Regions from separate parts of the Sphingomonas insulae genome, predicted to be linked through region 2. Evidence: predicted binding sites of a transcription regulator. Region 2 holds the regulator's gene; each other region holds the start of a gene.
What was found. Region 2 encodes LexA, which represses DNA repair genes until DNA is damaged. Its sites were predicted from a motif close to GTTCCNCNCTTGTTCT; they were not measured.
Positions count from the first base shown of each region.

Region 1 (3,607 bases), 370 kb from region 2:
AGGCCGAACGCGGCATCGACGTCAAGGCATCGACCGCGATGCTGGAACGCGCGCATGCGTTGAAGCCCGACGACGGATCGATCACCGATTCGCTCGGCTGGGCCTATTTCATCACCGGCGACACCGCGCGGGCGCGCCCGCTGATCGAACGTGCGGCGGCGGCCGATCCGACCAACGCCGAAATCGCCGAACACCTCGGCGACCTGTACTGGACGATCGGCCGCCGGTACGAGGCGCGCTACGCCTGGCGCGCCGCCGCGCTCACGGCACCCGCCGGCGACCAGGCGCGTCTGTCCACCAGGATCGTTCAGGGACTGATGCCCAAGTGATCGTCGAATCCGCGCCCGCCAAGATCAACCTCGCGCTCCATATCCGTCATCGCCGCCCCGACGGCTATCACGAACTGGAAACCCTGTTCGCCTTCGCCGCCGACGGCGACACGATCACGGTCGTCCCCGCACAGGCCGACAGCCTCCGGGTCACCGGCCCCTATGCAGAGGCGCTCCGATCTGCCCCTGACCGGGCGGGGGGGCGTTGGCGGAGGGGCAGCCCCAGCCGCAAAACCTCGTCGAGAAAGCCGCCCAGGCGTTCTGCCGGACCTTCGGCATCGACCGGCGCCACGCGATCACCCTCGACAAGCACCTTCCCGTCGCCAGCGGCATCGGCGGCGGTTCGGCCGATGCCGCCGCCACGCTGCGCGCGCTCGCCCGCCTCCACGCCATCGCCCCGCAGGACCCGCGCCTGTTCGTCATCGCCGAGGGGCTTGGCGCCGACGTGCCTGCCTGCCTGCTCGGCCGCACCACGCTCGGCACCGGCAAGGGGGAGGCGCTGATTCCCGTCCACGGCCTCGCCGGCACGCCGATGCTGCTCGTCAACCCCGGCGTCGCTGTGTCGACCGCCGCCGTGTTCGCCAGATGGGACGGCGTGGACCGCGGCGGCATCGCGCATGACGGCGACCTGCTCGCCCGTGCCGTCGCCGGCCGCAACGACCTCCAGCCCGCCGCCCTGCAGCTCGCCCCGGTGATCGCCGAAGTCCTGACCGCGCTTGGGCACGCGCCCGGCGCCACGCTCGCCCGCATGTCCGGCAGCGGCGCCACCTGTTTCGCCCTGTTCACCGACATTGCGGCGCGCGACGCCGCGGCGGCTGCGATGCGCGACAGGAACTGGTGGGTGCTGGCGACGCTCGTGACCTGAGGTCAGCGGCAGTAGAAGATGCCGTCCGTCTTCATATAGGCACGCGTCCGCGCCGGGCATTCGTGGATGACGATCACCAATGTTCCGGTCGCGGATTGCGATACGCGGTTGGTCCACCCCACCGGCGCATAGCCGGAATTATGGGCGCCGGTCATGGCGTTGCATGCTGGCGGATTGCTGGTCTGATACACCGTCGACTGGCGCCAGAAGAAACCGACGGGATCGCCGCAGCGATTGGCGTACTGGACGTACGAGCTGTCGTAGACGCCCGCGACCTGTCGTACGAAGGTCCAGCCGATGCAGCGTTGTCCGCCGGCCTGCACCTGCGCCATGGCGGGCTGCGGCATCGGGCCGAGCGTTGTTGTTGTCAGCAGTGTTGCCGCCATCGCCATCAATCGCTGGATCGCCACGTCCTCCACTGGTGTCGAACGTACGCGGGTCACCCGCGCCGGCAAGCCGAACTTGCTCCGTTCCGGTCCCATGTATCTGTTCGTTCATTCAAAAGTTCCCCTCTTGTTCCGTGAGAACAAATGACGTACATGGAGAACAGATGCGTTGCCCCGGTGGCGCGCTTGTTCTAGCGAGGGAAACTCCCGATGGCCGCCAATCTGAAAGTGATCGATACCGGCATGGCAACCGCTACCACCGACCGCCAGAAGGCGCTCGACGCCGCTCTGGCCCAGATCGACCGTGCCTTCGGCAAGGGTTCGGCGATGAAGCTCGGCGCGAAACAGTCGATGGAGGTCGAGACGATCTCCACCGGCTCGCTCGGCCTTGACATCGCACTCGGTGTCGGCGGTCTGCCGCGCGGCCGCGTGATCGAGGTCTATGGTCCTGAATCCTCGGGCAAGACTACGCTCGCACTGCATGTCATCGCAGAGGCGCAGAAGGGTGGCGGCACTGCCGCCTTCGTCGACGCCGAACATGCGCTCGACCCGGTCTACGCCAAGAAGCTGGGCGTCAACATCGACGAACTGATCGTCTCGCAGCCGGACACCGGCGAACAGGCGCTGGAAATCGTCGACACGCTCGTGCGTTCGAATGCGATCGACGTGCTGGTGGTCGATTCGGTTGCCGCACTCGTGCCCCGCGCGGAAATCGAGGGCGAGATGGGCGACAGCCACGTCGGCCTCCAGGCACGTCTGATGTCGCAGTCGCTGCGCAAGCTGACCGGTTCGATCAGCCGCTCGCGCTGCATGGTGATCTTCATCAACCAGCTGCGCATGAAGATCGGCGTGATGTACGGCAACCCAGAGACGACGACGGGCGGCAATGCGCTGAAGTTCTACGCCAGCGTGCGCCTCGACATTCGCCGCACCGGCGCGATCAAGGACCGCGAAGAGGTCACCGGCAACGCCACCCGCGTGAAGGTCGTCAAGAACAAGGTCGCGCCGCCGTTCAAGCAGGTCGAATTCGACATCATGTACGGCGAGGGCATCTCCAAGATCGGCGAGATCCTCGATCTCGGCGTCAAGGCCGGGCTGGTCGAGAAATCGGGTGCCTGGTTCAGCTACGACAGCGTTCGCATCGGGCAGGGCCGCGAGAATTCGAAGAACTATCTGCGCGAACATCCCGAAATGGCCGACCGCCTCGAAAAGGCGATCCGCCAGCGCACCGAAAAGGTCGCCGAAGAGATGATGACCGGGCCGGATGCCGAAGACGACATCTGATGACCGGGTGTCCCCTCGGGATGCAGAAAGGGCTCGCCGGCAACGGCGGGCCCTTTTCGCATACGGGGCATTCCGGGCGTGACGTAGTGTCAACTTCGGCAACTTCCGACGGCGTCGGACGCACCGACACCGGATCACGACGCGCATCAAGATGCGCGAGCCGGATCGAGCGGTTGGCGCCGGCAGCTTGCGGTAACAGCAACGCCGCGGTCGCGGCCAAATTGGATTGCATCAACACCCGATTTGCCCTCGACCCGACCGCCCCGCATCGTCACCCCGATCGCGTACGCAAAGCCGACGTACCACCCGGACAGGGCGAAAGGATCGACCCCGTCCCGCCCGGCGGCGCCTCCAGAGGTGCACAAAACAGCCAGCACGGGTTGGCACGCCATCCCGGCCAAACGGGGAGCGCAACCCCGCACGATGCGTCCTGCATGCATATCCAACCAGATCCATTTCCCGCCGGATATCGACGCCACCCTACACCCGGGGCAGGAATGCCCGATCACAACCACCACCAACGATTCGACCGAGCGCGCGACCGGACACCGACCGCAGTCCGGATATCGACCCCCCTACATCCCACGCAGGGACGCCCGATCACAACCACTACCAACGGCTGGACCGCCCGCGCCGACCGGACATCGACCGCAGTCCGGATATCGCCCCCTACATTCCACGCAGGGACGCCCGATCACAACCAGCAGCAACGGCTGGGTCACCCGCGCCGACCGGCCATCGAT
Region 1 covers NZ_CP048422.1:2,400,014-2,403,620, reverse strand. Annotated here, with positions in the region: gene GTH33_RS13080 (tetratricopeptide repeat protein) at 1-329, shown strand, start outside; partial or broken gene GTH33_RS13075 (4-(cytidine 5'-diphospho)-2-C-methyl-D-erythritol kinase) at 326-1,194, shown strand; gene GTH33_RS13070 (hypothetical protein) at 1,197-1,676, opposite strand; gene recA (recombinase RecA) at 1,791-2,864, shown strand.
Region 1: recA (recombinase RecA) is a predicted target of LexA. The motif match lies at 1,699-1,714, and genes of this name have one in related genera.

Region 2 (3,607 bases):
TGGAAAAGGCCGGGGGTAAATCCGGCCACTGGCGCGCCTGATGCTGCTTCCGATCGCCGAGGCGCAGGCGCGCCTGTTCGCGCTGGCGACCCCGGTCGCAGTGGAGGACGTGCCGCTGGCCGAGGCGCACGGTCGCTGGGCCGGCGCCGACGTCCACGCCCGCCGCACGCAGCCGGCAAGCGACCTGTCGGCGATGGACGGCTATGCGATCCGCTTCGCCGACCTGCCCGGCCCATGGACACTGATCGGCGAAAGCGCTGCCGGGCGACCGTTCGCCGGCACGGTCGGCACGGGCGAGACGGTGCGGATCTTTACCGGCGCGGCGATGCCGGCCGGCGCCGATACCGTCATGATCCAGGAGGAGGTGGCGAGCGCCGGCAGCACGATCCGCCTGACCGGCGAGGGGCCGCCGACGCGCGGTCGCAACACGCGGCGGCGGGGGCTGGATTTCACCGCCGGCGACCGGCTGATCGCGCGCGGCGAGCGGCTGACGCCGGCGCGCATCGCGGTGGCGGCGACCGGCGGCATCGCCACTTTGCCCGTCGCCGGCCGGGTCCGCGTCGCGATCTGTGCCACCGGCGACGAGCTGGTCGAACCGGGCGGGCCGCACGACGCGGCGGCATTGCCCGAATCGAACCGGGCGATGCTGGCGGCGATGCTGGCCGACCTGCCGATCGAGCTGATCGACATGGGCATCCTGCCCGACGACCTCGACACGTTGCGCGACGCCTTCGCCGCGGTCCGTGCCGATCTGCTCGTCACCACCGGCGGTGCGTCGGTGGGCGACCACGACCTCGTCCGGCCGGCGCTGGAGGCCGCGGGCGGATCGATCGATTTCTGGCGGATTGCCCTGCGCCCTGGCAAGCCGATGATGGCAGGGCGGATCGGTTCGGCCAGCGTACTGGGCCTGCCCGGCAACCCCGTGTCGGCCTTCGTCACCGCGACCCTGTTCGTGCGGCCGCTGATCGCGCATCTGGCGGGCGCGCGCGATCCGTTCCCGCGCACCACGCACGTTATCCTGGGCGAGGACCTGCCCGCCAACGGGCCGCGCACCGACTATCTGCGGGCCGAACTGCGCGATGGCCGGGCCTATGCCTCGACCATTCAGGACAGTTCGATGCTGCTGACGCTGGCGCGGTCGCACTGCCTGATCGTACGGCCAATCGGCGCCCCGCCGGCCATGGCCGGCGACTCGGCGGAAATCCTCGTCATCGCTTGACGAGGTTAATTTCGTTCCCTAGAAGTTCCGCGTCTGTTCTGACGGGGAAGGACCGCATATGCTCACGCGGAAGCAGCACGAGCTCGTTTGTTTCATCAACGACCGGCTGGAAGAGACCGGCATCTCCCCCTCGTTCGAGGAGATGAAGGATGCGCTCGACCTGAAGTCGAAGAGCGGCGTGCACCGCCTCATCAGCGCGCTGGAGGAACGCCATTTCATCCGCCGCCTGCCCAACCGCGCCCGCGCACTGGAAGTGCTGCGCATGCCGGAACGGCCGGAGCGCAAGCCCGCGACGCCGGCGCCGGCGCCCGCACCGGCGAAAAGCGGCAACGTCCGCGCCGCGCCGCAGCCCGCCAACGACGTGGTCGAGATCCCGCTGCACGGGCGCATCGCGGCCGGCGTACCGATCGAGGCGTTCGAGGGCAGTTCGATGCTGGCGGTTCCGGCCGCGCTGCTCGGTTCCGGCGAGCATTACGCGCTGGAGGTATCGGGCGATTCGATGGTCGAGGCGGGTATCCTGGATGGCGACTATGCGCTGATCCGGCGTACCGAGGTGGCACGGGATGGCGAGATCGTGGTCGCGCTGATCGACGATGCCGAGGCGACGCTGAAATACTTCCGTCGCGAGGGGGCGATGATCCGGCTCGATCCGGCCAACCGCGCCTACGAACCGCAGCGCTACGTGCCCGCGCATGTCCGCGTGCAGGGCAAATTGTCGGGTATCCTGCGCCGTTACGATTGAGGCGAACGGCGCTGCGCTGCCAGCGCGTGTTCGAACGCGGCCCGGGCACTCGCGACCTGACGCGGCAATTCCGCGGGATCGACGAAGGCAAGCGCATTGCCCGCCCGCTGCGCGCGGCGCTTGCCCGCCAGATCGAACAGTTCGGCGTGATAGCTGAGGACGACGTCGGCCCGCATCGTCGCGAGCGTGCGGAAGGTGTTGCGGAACTGGGCGACCGCGACGGTATCGCGCGCCGGCCCGCCGCCATGCGGCCGGGTGACGAGGGGACGGCCGGCGACGCTCAGGCTCGACAGGAACAGCACGTCGATCGGCTTGCCCCCCTCGCTGGTGTGCAGGCTCCAGCTGGTGGCGCCGTTGGTGTGACCGGGGGTCAGATGCGCGACGAGCCGGGTCTTGCCGACGGTGATCGCCGCGCCGTCCCGGATCGTTCGCGCCGGCCGGACCGGCGGAAAGCCGCTGAGGTCGCTACGGCCGATGGTGCGACCGGCGATCAGATCGGCCGAATCGCCAAGGCTTGCGACGAGCGGCGCGCCGCTTGCCCGCCGTAGCGCCGCGAGGCCGCCGGCATGATCGACATGGCTGTGGTTGTTGAGCAGGAAGCGGATGTCGCGCAGCCGAAATCCGAGGCGGCGGATGTTGGCGACGATCAGCGGCGCGCTTTCCGGCAGCCCGCCGTCGATGACCACCAGCCCCTTGGGGTCGGCGATCAGGAACGACGACAGGCCGGCGGTGCCGACGTAATAGACGTTGCCCACGATCCGGAACGGCGCGGCCGGGGCATTCCATTGACGGCGCTGCGCCGCGTCCTGCGCGGCCGTCGGCGCGGCGGATGCGAGTAGGGCGAATGCGGCGGCAAGGGTGACGAGGCGGGTCATCGTGTCTTCCAGTAACCTCGAACGATCATGGCATTTCAGGGCGCGGATTGACACCGCCGATCCGGCGGGTGGGGTATCCTGCACCGTCGCGGCTTTCCGGGTGGGGCGGCGCTAAACGACGATATGCGCCGCAGAAGCGGGGTATCGGACTGGATCGCCGTAGCGCGGCGTTCGGATACGCGCGGCAGCGGCGGTATAGTCCAAACAACCCAGCGATGCAGGCAGCTGGCTCCCATACGCAACGACTCGGCGGGTGGAGTAGCCCGCGACGTTGCGACCCTTCCAGTGCTCCGGCGGTAATTAACGATATGCGCCGAATGAGCGTGGTACCGGCTTGATCGTTGTAGCGTGGCGTTCGAATGCGCGCGGCAGCGGCGGTATATTCCAAACAACCCGGCGACGCCGGCAGACGACGTCCGTAACGACGATGATCCGGCGGAGGGGCACCCGCGGCGTTGCGGCTTTCTGGCGGTCAATGACGATATGCACCTTGGAAACGGGGTATCGGACCGGATCGCCATCGCGCGGCGTTCGGATGCGGCCGGCATGGGCCCTGCATCCCTGCCGAACGGGCGACGCCGGCAGCCGGGGTTCGTGGCGGCGATGGCTCGCTATCGGCCAAACGGATGCCGCGCCTGACCATGCGTTCGTGCGATCGTGATGACGAACGCGAGCGTCCGATAGCGGGTCTGCCGGACACGGTGGCGGCAGATTCACGCCGCGCCACGTCTACCGGAGTGACGCTTTTACCCGATAGGGCTTGGCAGTACG
Region 2 covers NZ_CP048422.1:2,769,185-2,772,791, forward strand. Annotated here, with positions in the region: gene moaC (cyclic pyranopterin monophosphate synthase MoaC) at 1-41, shown strand, start outside; gene GTH33_RS14795 (molybdopterin molybdotransferase MoeA) at 38-1,219, shown strand; gene lexA (transcriptional repressor LexA) at 1,278-1,961, shown strand; gene bla (subclass B3 metallo-beta-lactamase) at 1,952-2,836, opposite strand; gene GTH33_RS14810 (ComEC/Rec2 family competence protein) at 3,566-3,607, opposite strand, start outside.

Region 3 (3,607 bases), 1.2 Mb from region 2:
CGAAGCCGGATGTTGGAAACCTGTTAGGCACAGGCGCATGCGCCTTTACCGTTGCCGGCTGGACATGCGCGCATGCCACCCGGCCCCGTAAAACGCGACCGAGCAGCCTAAAGAGGTTTCCACGCCCCGCACTGCGGCTTTCACGCAGTGCCCCGTTATCGTAGGGCAAGCGTACCAAAGGAGCAAGGAGGCGCCATTTCACACTTGTAATGACGCCGTTCCACTACTTGATTGGGCAGCGCTGTCGGTCACAGGTGCGGTAAGCCTGACTTCGCGCCAAAAGCTATTGCTGGGAGAAGATAATGCGGTTCATACAAATCGAGATGCTGCCGTCGGGCAAGGCACTGGTGGACATCGACAAGCTGACCCACGCAGTTCCCGAGGCCGATGGATCGCGCCTGTTCTTTGGAGCGCAGCATCTCGACGTGCCGCACACGCTGGACGAGCTGGAGAACGTGCTGGCCGGCCGCGACCGGACAGACAATGGCGAGAACAGCACTGCGGGTTTCGGGCGGCGGTGACCGGCCACAGTTGGACGCGATGGCTTCAGATCACGAGCTATGGGCCATCGCACTGAATGTCGAACAGAATTACGGGAGTGAAGGCGCGAGACACATCGCCGAGCGAATCGGCGGCGCAGCCCTCGCTGGCGAATGGGAGGCGGTCGCGTTGTGGAAGGCGGTCGCGGCGAAATATGATCTTCTTCGTCAGGACGTCGGCGCGCGTCCCTGAAGTTTCCCCATCTGCAGCCGCTCTTCGAGATCAATGCTCCCCAATCCGGCCCTTCTTCATCCGGGTGAAAGGCGTGCGGGTCATACGGCTCCGACCGCCGCGGCGGTTGTGGTGGCCGTTGCGGTAAAGGTGGCTTGTCCGATTGCGGCGGCAGCGTCGGCGCGCCACCACCAACCGGACCCGAATGAAGCTGATCCACCATCCAGCCCCTGGAAGAACGCCTCTGCATCTTCGCAAGCCATGCGCCCGCCGATGTACGGTGCCCGCTCTGCGTGATGTAGCCAAGTTGCACGCCGCGTGGGCTAATCGCCGCAATGGCGTTGCTGTCATGCTTGTTCTTAGGCTCCGGGATCAGTTCGACGGATTCTCCAGGCAACGTCATCATCGCCTCGGACCGACGGTTGCTACCGTCCGCATTCGGAAAGTCGATGCCGACTACGGCAAGGGTGAGTTCCTGCATCGGCGCGGTCTATGATCTTGCGAGTCTTCGCGGAAGACATACGTTCCATCAATGGCAGACTTCGATGATACCTTCGATCCCGAGCTGGGCGCCGCTTGCAATCGGCTCGCGGCCTTCGTTGAACCGTTGCCGGAAGGCGCCACAGTGGACGCAGCCTCGAAACTGACCGAGCGCGATCTGGCGCTGATCCTTCGACGTCTTTACGCCACGCGACACGTTGAGCGCGCCGATCACCAGTCTACCGACGCGCCGCGGACAACGTTGCGTGCTTCCGTTCCGCTCACTGCAAAAGGCTGAAACCTAGCTCAAGTTGTGGGCTGGTCAGGTACCGCCAGGCCAGCCCGATTATCGCCTAGATCGGCTTCGCGCCCGGTGTGCCGCACTTGGCGAACTTACCGTTAGCGGCCTTGCAGCGCGTTGCCTTGACCGGCCCCTTCGGTGGGCATTTCGTGAACTTGCCCTTCGCGTCCTTGCAAGGTGCGGCGATCGACGGGGTGGCGGTTACCAGCAGACTCACGCTGGCCGCCGTGAATAGAAGTTTGCGCATCAACATCCTCCCGCTCGTTGATCGGGCAAATCAATGCTGCGTCCGCGCCAACGCCCCGTCAAATGACGATCATGTCATGACCGGGATGGTAGCTCGCGTGGCCAGTCCTTCGCATGATTATCGCCTTTCCTAGCGACGCGGACGATCACTGCCGTAAGAGCAGGACCGACGATACCAACCCGCCGATTGCCAGGAGGCCGGATGAATTGATCGCAACGTCCGCCTGGAGCGCGGACCGTCGGCCGACTTTGAGCCTGATGCGGGCACGATGCTGATGATGGCGGGCAGGGGCGGCGTGTTCCTCGAGGTGCATGGCCGGTTTAACGCTGATCGCCTGACCATGTTCAGCGTCCTGCGGCGAAGCGCATCGGATTCCCTGTTCCTCTTTCGTTCCGACGGGCGTTACAATGCGCTCAACCGAGGGAATCGAGATGACCACGCTGCGGCTGCACGAAATACCGTACGAACTGGTGCAGCGCGAGGTGCCATTCTTCCTGTGCCGCACACCCGCTGGCTTCCCGTCACCCGCACAAGACGACATGGAAGAGCCGATCGACCTTGGCGCCTGGCTCGTCGAGCATCCTGCCGCCAGCTACATCATGCGGGTGGACGGTCAGTCTATGGCGGGCGCCGACATCAACGATGGTGATCTCATCGTCGTGAACCGCGCAAAGACGCCGCGATCTGGCGCCATCGTTGTGGCGCTGGTGCATGGCGACCGGACGTTAAAGCGTCTGCGCCACATGGACGGTCGGTACTGGCTGATCCCCGAGGCAGAGGGCTATTCGCACATCTTGGTCGATGAGCATGTCGAGATCTGGGGCGTCGTGGTGGGTGTCGCCCGCAAGATGGCATGACCACGCCGATCGCGCTGATCGATTGCAACAACTACTACGTCTCGTGCGAGCGGGCATTCGACGCCAGCCTCGTTGGTGTGCCGGTGATTGTCCTGTCGAACAATGACGGCTGCGCCATCGCGCGCTCGGCCGAAGCGAAGGCGCTGGGCATCAAGATGGGCGATCCTATCCACCATCTGCGCGACAAGGTGCGGCAGCATCGCATCCGTGTCCTGTCATCGAACTACACGCTCTACGGCGACATGCAGCGCCGGGTGATCGCGGCATGCGAGGCGTTCGCCCGCGACTTCGAGATCTATTCGATCGACGAGACCTTCCTCGACCTCGCCGGCTTCGAGGATCGCGATCTGGTCGCCCACGCACACGAGATGCGGGATCAGGTACGCCAATGGACGACGATTCCGACCTGCGTGGGCATCGCCGAGACCAAGACGCTGGCGAAACTCGCCAACGCCGCAGCCAAGAAGAACCCAGGCTTCAACGGGGTGGCTGATCTTCGTGACGAGGGCGTCCGGCATGAGGTAATGCATGCCTTCCCGGTCGGGGATGTCTGGGGCGTTGGCGGTGCCACGGCCCGCAAGCTGACCGATCTTGGCATCACGACGGCTGGGACGTTGCGCGATATGCCGATGAAGCAAGCGCGTGCGGTCGGCACGGTCGTGCTCGAACGTCTTGTCGCCGAGCTGCGCGGTGTCCCGTCGGCCGCCGTCGAGATGGTCGCGCCCCAGCGTAAGGGCATGGCCGTGACGCGGTCCTTCGGGACGCCGGTGACCACGTTCGACGGGCTGATGGGCGCGCTCAGCCAATATGCCCTGCGCGCTGGCGAGAAGTTGCGACACCACGGCCTCGTCGCCGCCAGGCTGACCGCCTTCTTCCATACCAACCGCCACAAGCCCGACCGGCCGCAATATGCCGGGTCGCGCACGGTGACCTTGCACCCGATGACGAATGACAGGCTTGAACTGATCGCCGCGGCGCGTCGCGGTGCTGAACGGGCGTGGCGAGACGGTT
Region 3 covers NZ_CP048422.1:1,592,518-1,596,124, forward strand. Annotated here, with positions in the region: gene GTH33_RS09080 (hypothetical protein) at 303-521, shown strand; gene GTH33_RS09085 (DUF6961 family protein) at 541-732, shown strand; partial or broken gene GTH33_RS18370 (HIRAN domain-containing protein) at 1,052-1,192, opposite strand; gene GTH33_RS09090 (hypothetical protein) at 1,244-1,489, shown strand; gene GTH33_RS09095 (hypothetical protein) at 1,545-1,745, opposite strand; gene GTH33_RS09100 (LexA family protein) at 2,171-2,596, shown strand; gene GTH33_RS09105 (Y-family DNA polymerase) at 2,593-3,607, shown strand, end outside.
Region 3: GTH33_RS09100 (LexA family protein) is a predicted target of LexA. The motif match lies at 2,118-2,133, and genes of this name have one in related genera.

Region 4 (3,607 bases), 850 kb from region 2:
CGGTTCATGAGGTGGCCGGCGGCAAGCCGCTGCGCCAGCGCACAGGCCAACCGGTGCGTCGCAACAGCCATAATGCCGGCGGTGCGGAGATGGCCTTGTGGCGGCAACATAACATGTTCCCGAAGTCGGAACACAACGCACGCATGCGGGATCTTGAGGAATTCGAGCGTGAGACGAAGCTCCCCGGAAAGCGCAATGGTGCAATCGGCGGCGTTGGGTTGCAGGTGTATCGCTACCTGCTGCGCCTCCGCGGTAAGAAGACCGGCCGCCTAGATCCGACCGTGCGTTGGATCGCCGATGCCATAGGACGATCGCGCAGCGCCGTGCACGCGGCGCTGACGCGCCTCAAGGAGCATGGCTACCTCGACTGGATCCGGCGATGCCAGCCGATTGAGAATGCCGAGCCTGACGAGCAGCAGACCGAGCAGATCGCCAACGCCTACATCCTTCAGACGCCGGCGACGGCCAAGGAGCGCGTCCGCCGCATGCTGCGCCGTCCGACGGAGTTCGTGCGCGCCGTCGCCGACAAGCTTGCCCGTCAGCGCAAGCTGGAGACCAGTACCGTAAACGACGTCATCGCCGAGGCTACCGACCCCGGATTGCGCGCTGTCCTCGAACGGCTCCGCGATGCCGTTGAGGGTGCAAATCCGCCGAGCGGACAGACAGAGGCCCTGTAAGGATCAAAGATAAAAGGAACGGCTACGCCGTGCGCTGTTTGCTGCTTCACCAAGCCCCTAGGCCCCGAGCCAATGCCCTGACAGCGTCAAGCGACCGCTGTCGGACGTGGCCGCTTGGGCGGCCCCGAGGCTCCCTAGGGGGAGCATGCGAATTCTGGCGCCTGTCAACCGCTGCCGCAGCTCGATTTGACCCGTCGCTGCACCGAAACGCACCGGTGATCGATATTCCTCATAAGCCCCAAACCTTAGGATTGAGGCCGGGGCGCTTGGGCGTCGATGACTGCACCAAAAGCGACACGAAAAGGGCGCGGGCGAGGTGGGGGGAAAAGCGCGTAATTCGGGGTGGCAGGGTCGGGCTGCGGTCGGCCGGCTGCTGGCCGGCGGTGCCCCGTGGGGCGCAGCGCAGGCCGGGCAGCAGTTCGGATCGACCATCGCGTCTATCGCGCCCTGCGGGGCTTAGCGGCGACCGTCATAGCGTCGGGCAGGACGTCATTTAAAAATCTGCGTTCCCTTTGTGTTCCGCATCGCGCTACATGCTGCGGGATGCAGACGCTCCGACTCATCGACGTCCCTTTCGAGCTGATCCCCCGTGAGGCATCGCTCTTCCTGACGCGCACCCCCGCCGGCTTCCCCTCGCCGGCGCAGGACGACATGGAAGAGCCGATCGACCTCGGCGCCTATCTAATGGAACATCCGGCCGCGAGTTACCTGATGCGGATCGAGGGCCATTCCATGACGGGCGCCGCCATCAGCGACGGCGACCTGGTCGTCGTCAACCGCGCGAAGAAAGCGCGGCCCGGCTCGATCGTCGTGGCGCTGGTCCACGGCGAGCGCACCCTCAAACGGCTGCGCTTCATCGACCGACGACACTGGCTGGTGGCCGAGGCCGAGGGCTATCCGCCCATCCTGGTCGACGAATATGTCGAAATCTGGGGCGTCGTCGTCGCGGTCGCGCGCCGGCTGTCGTGACCACGCCCATCGCGCTGATCGACTGCAACAGCTATTACGTCTCGTGCGAGCGCGCCTTCGACGCCAGCCTGAAGGACGTACCCGTCGTCGTCCTGTCGAACAATGACGGATGCGTGATCGCCCGCTCGGCCGAATCGAAGGCCCTGGGCATCAAGATGGGCGATCCCATCCATCACCTGCGCGACATGGTGCGCCGACACGGCATCCGCGTTCTGTCGTCTAATTACACGCTGTACGGCGACATGCAGCGCCGCGTGATTGCCGCCTGCGAAGCCTTCGCGCGAGACTTCGAGATCTACTCGATCGACGAAACGTTCCTCGATTTAGCGGGGTTCGAAGACCGCGACCTGGTCGCGCATGCCCAGGCGATGCGGAACCAGGTGCAGCAATGGACGACCATTCCGACCTGCGTCGGCATCGCCGGCACGAAGACGCTGGCGAAGCTGGCGAACCGCGCCGCCAAGACAGATCCGCGATTCGGCGGGGTGGCGGACCTGCGCGACGACGCCGTGCGTCGCAAAGTCATGGACGTGATTGAGGTCGGAGACGTCTGGGGGGTCGGCCGCGCGACGGCGACGAAGCTGCTGGATCTCGACATCCGCACCGCCGCGGCCTTGCGCGATATGCCGATGAAACAAGCCCGCGCCGTCGGCACTGTCGTATTGGAGCGGCTGGTGGCCGAGCTGCGCGGGGAGGCCGCCAATGCGGTCGAGGCTATCGAGCCGCAGCGCAAGGGGATGGCCGTCACCCGATCATTCGGCACCCCCGTGACGCGGTTCGACCATCTCATGGGTGCGTTGACCGAATATGCCATGCGCGCCGGCGAGAAATTGCGCGCGCACGGTCTCGTTGCCGGCCGACTTACCGCCTTCTTCCACACCAACCGCCACCGCCCCGATCGGCCCCAATATGCCGCCTCGCGCGCCGTGACGCTGCATCCGATGACGGCCGACAGCCTGAAATTGATCGCCGCGGCGCGGCGCGGGGCCGAACGCGCATGGCGCGATGGCTATGCCTTCACCAAGGCCGGCGTTATTCTGGAAAACCTCGTTGCCTCAGAGCTGCGCCCACGCACGCTGTTCGAAGAGCCAGATGATCGCCGCGCACGGCTGATGTCAGCGCTGGATGAAATTAACGGTAGGTTTGGAAAATGGTCTGCGGTGACGGCATCGCAGGGCTTCAAACGTGAATGGAAGCTTCGTGCTGATAGCCGGTCGCCCGCATGGACTACGCGTCTAAGTGATTTGCCATTGGTCAAGACGTAGAGATGCCAGTCAAGATATGCTCAAGGCCAGCTCCTACTAACTGTGATGCCATGCTCTGTAACAAATAAATCTTCCTTAGACGGCTCTGATTTTTTTAGCTTGCTCGATGAAACAGCTTTCGAAAGAGCAACCTGAAATGATTCAAGGGCCTCACGGAGTTTCTCATCCAAAGAAAAGTCGACGGGATCTCGCATGCCAAGGCGGAACAATAATGACTCCGCTGTCATTGAGGATATGTCGGGCCCCTCCAATGAATCGTCAATCCATTGAGAAATCTCGAAATCGCTTGTCGCAGCCCTTCCTGATCTATCAAATTTTTTTTGCCTAGATTCTCGAGATTTTCTTTTTGCCGCTTCCAATTCTTTGTCGGTAAGGGTGTTGAGGCCGCGTTGCCCGATTGCAGTGTAGAGCGCAGTGACCAATTTGCGCGTTTTCGCGTCCGCCTCTTCCCATATTAATGACGCATCCCGGGCGTAGGCTTTTCTAAGTCGCTTCTTTCTTTTGTTGGCCACCGTTGAAACCCAAAACCCGCTCGCTATCGATGCACCTAAAATAGCGATCGCTATGAACGGATATGTGATTGTTCTGAGCAATTGCGGCAATAATCCGCCGGACCAAGCCACTGAAGCCGCGCTGGGCGAGGGTTTGGTCATATCTGTCCGACCGACCCCGATTTCACGTAGGCCCTCGACTTTT
Region 4 covers NZ_CP048422.1:1,924,167-1,927,773, forward strand. Annotated here, with positions in the region: gene GTH33_RS10660 (replication protein A) at 12-677, shown strand; gene GTH33_RS10665 (LexA family protein) at 1,221-1,646, shown strand; gene GTH33_RS10670 (Y-family DNA polymerase) at 1,643-2,911, shown strand; gene GTH33_RS10675 (hypothetical protein) at 2,932-3,607, opposite strand, start outside.
Region 4: GTH33_RS10665 (LexA family protein) is a predicted target of LexA. The motif match lies at 1,183-1,198, and genes of this name have one in related genera.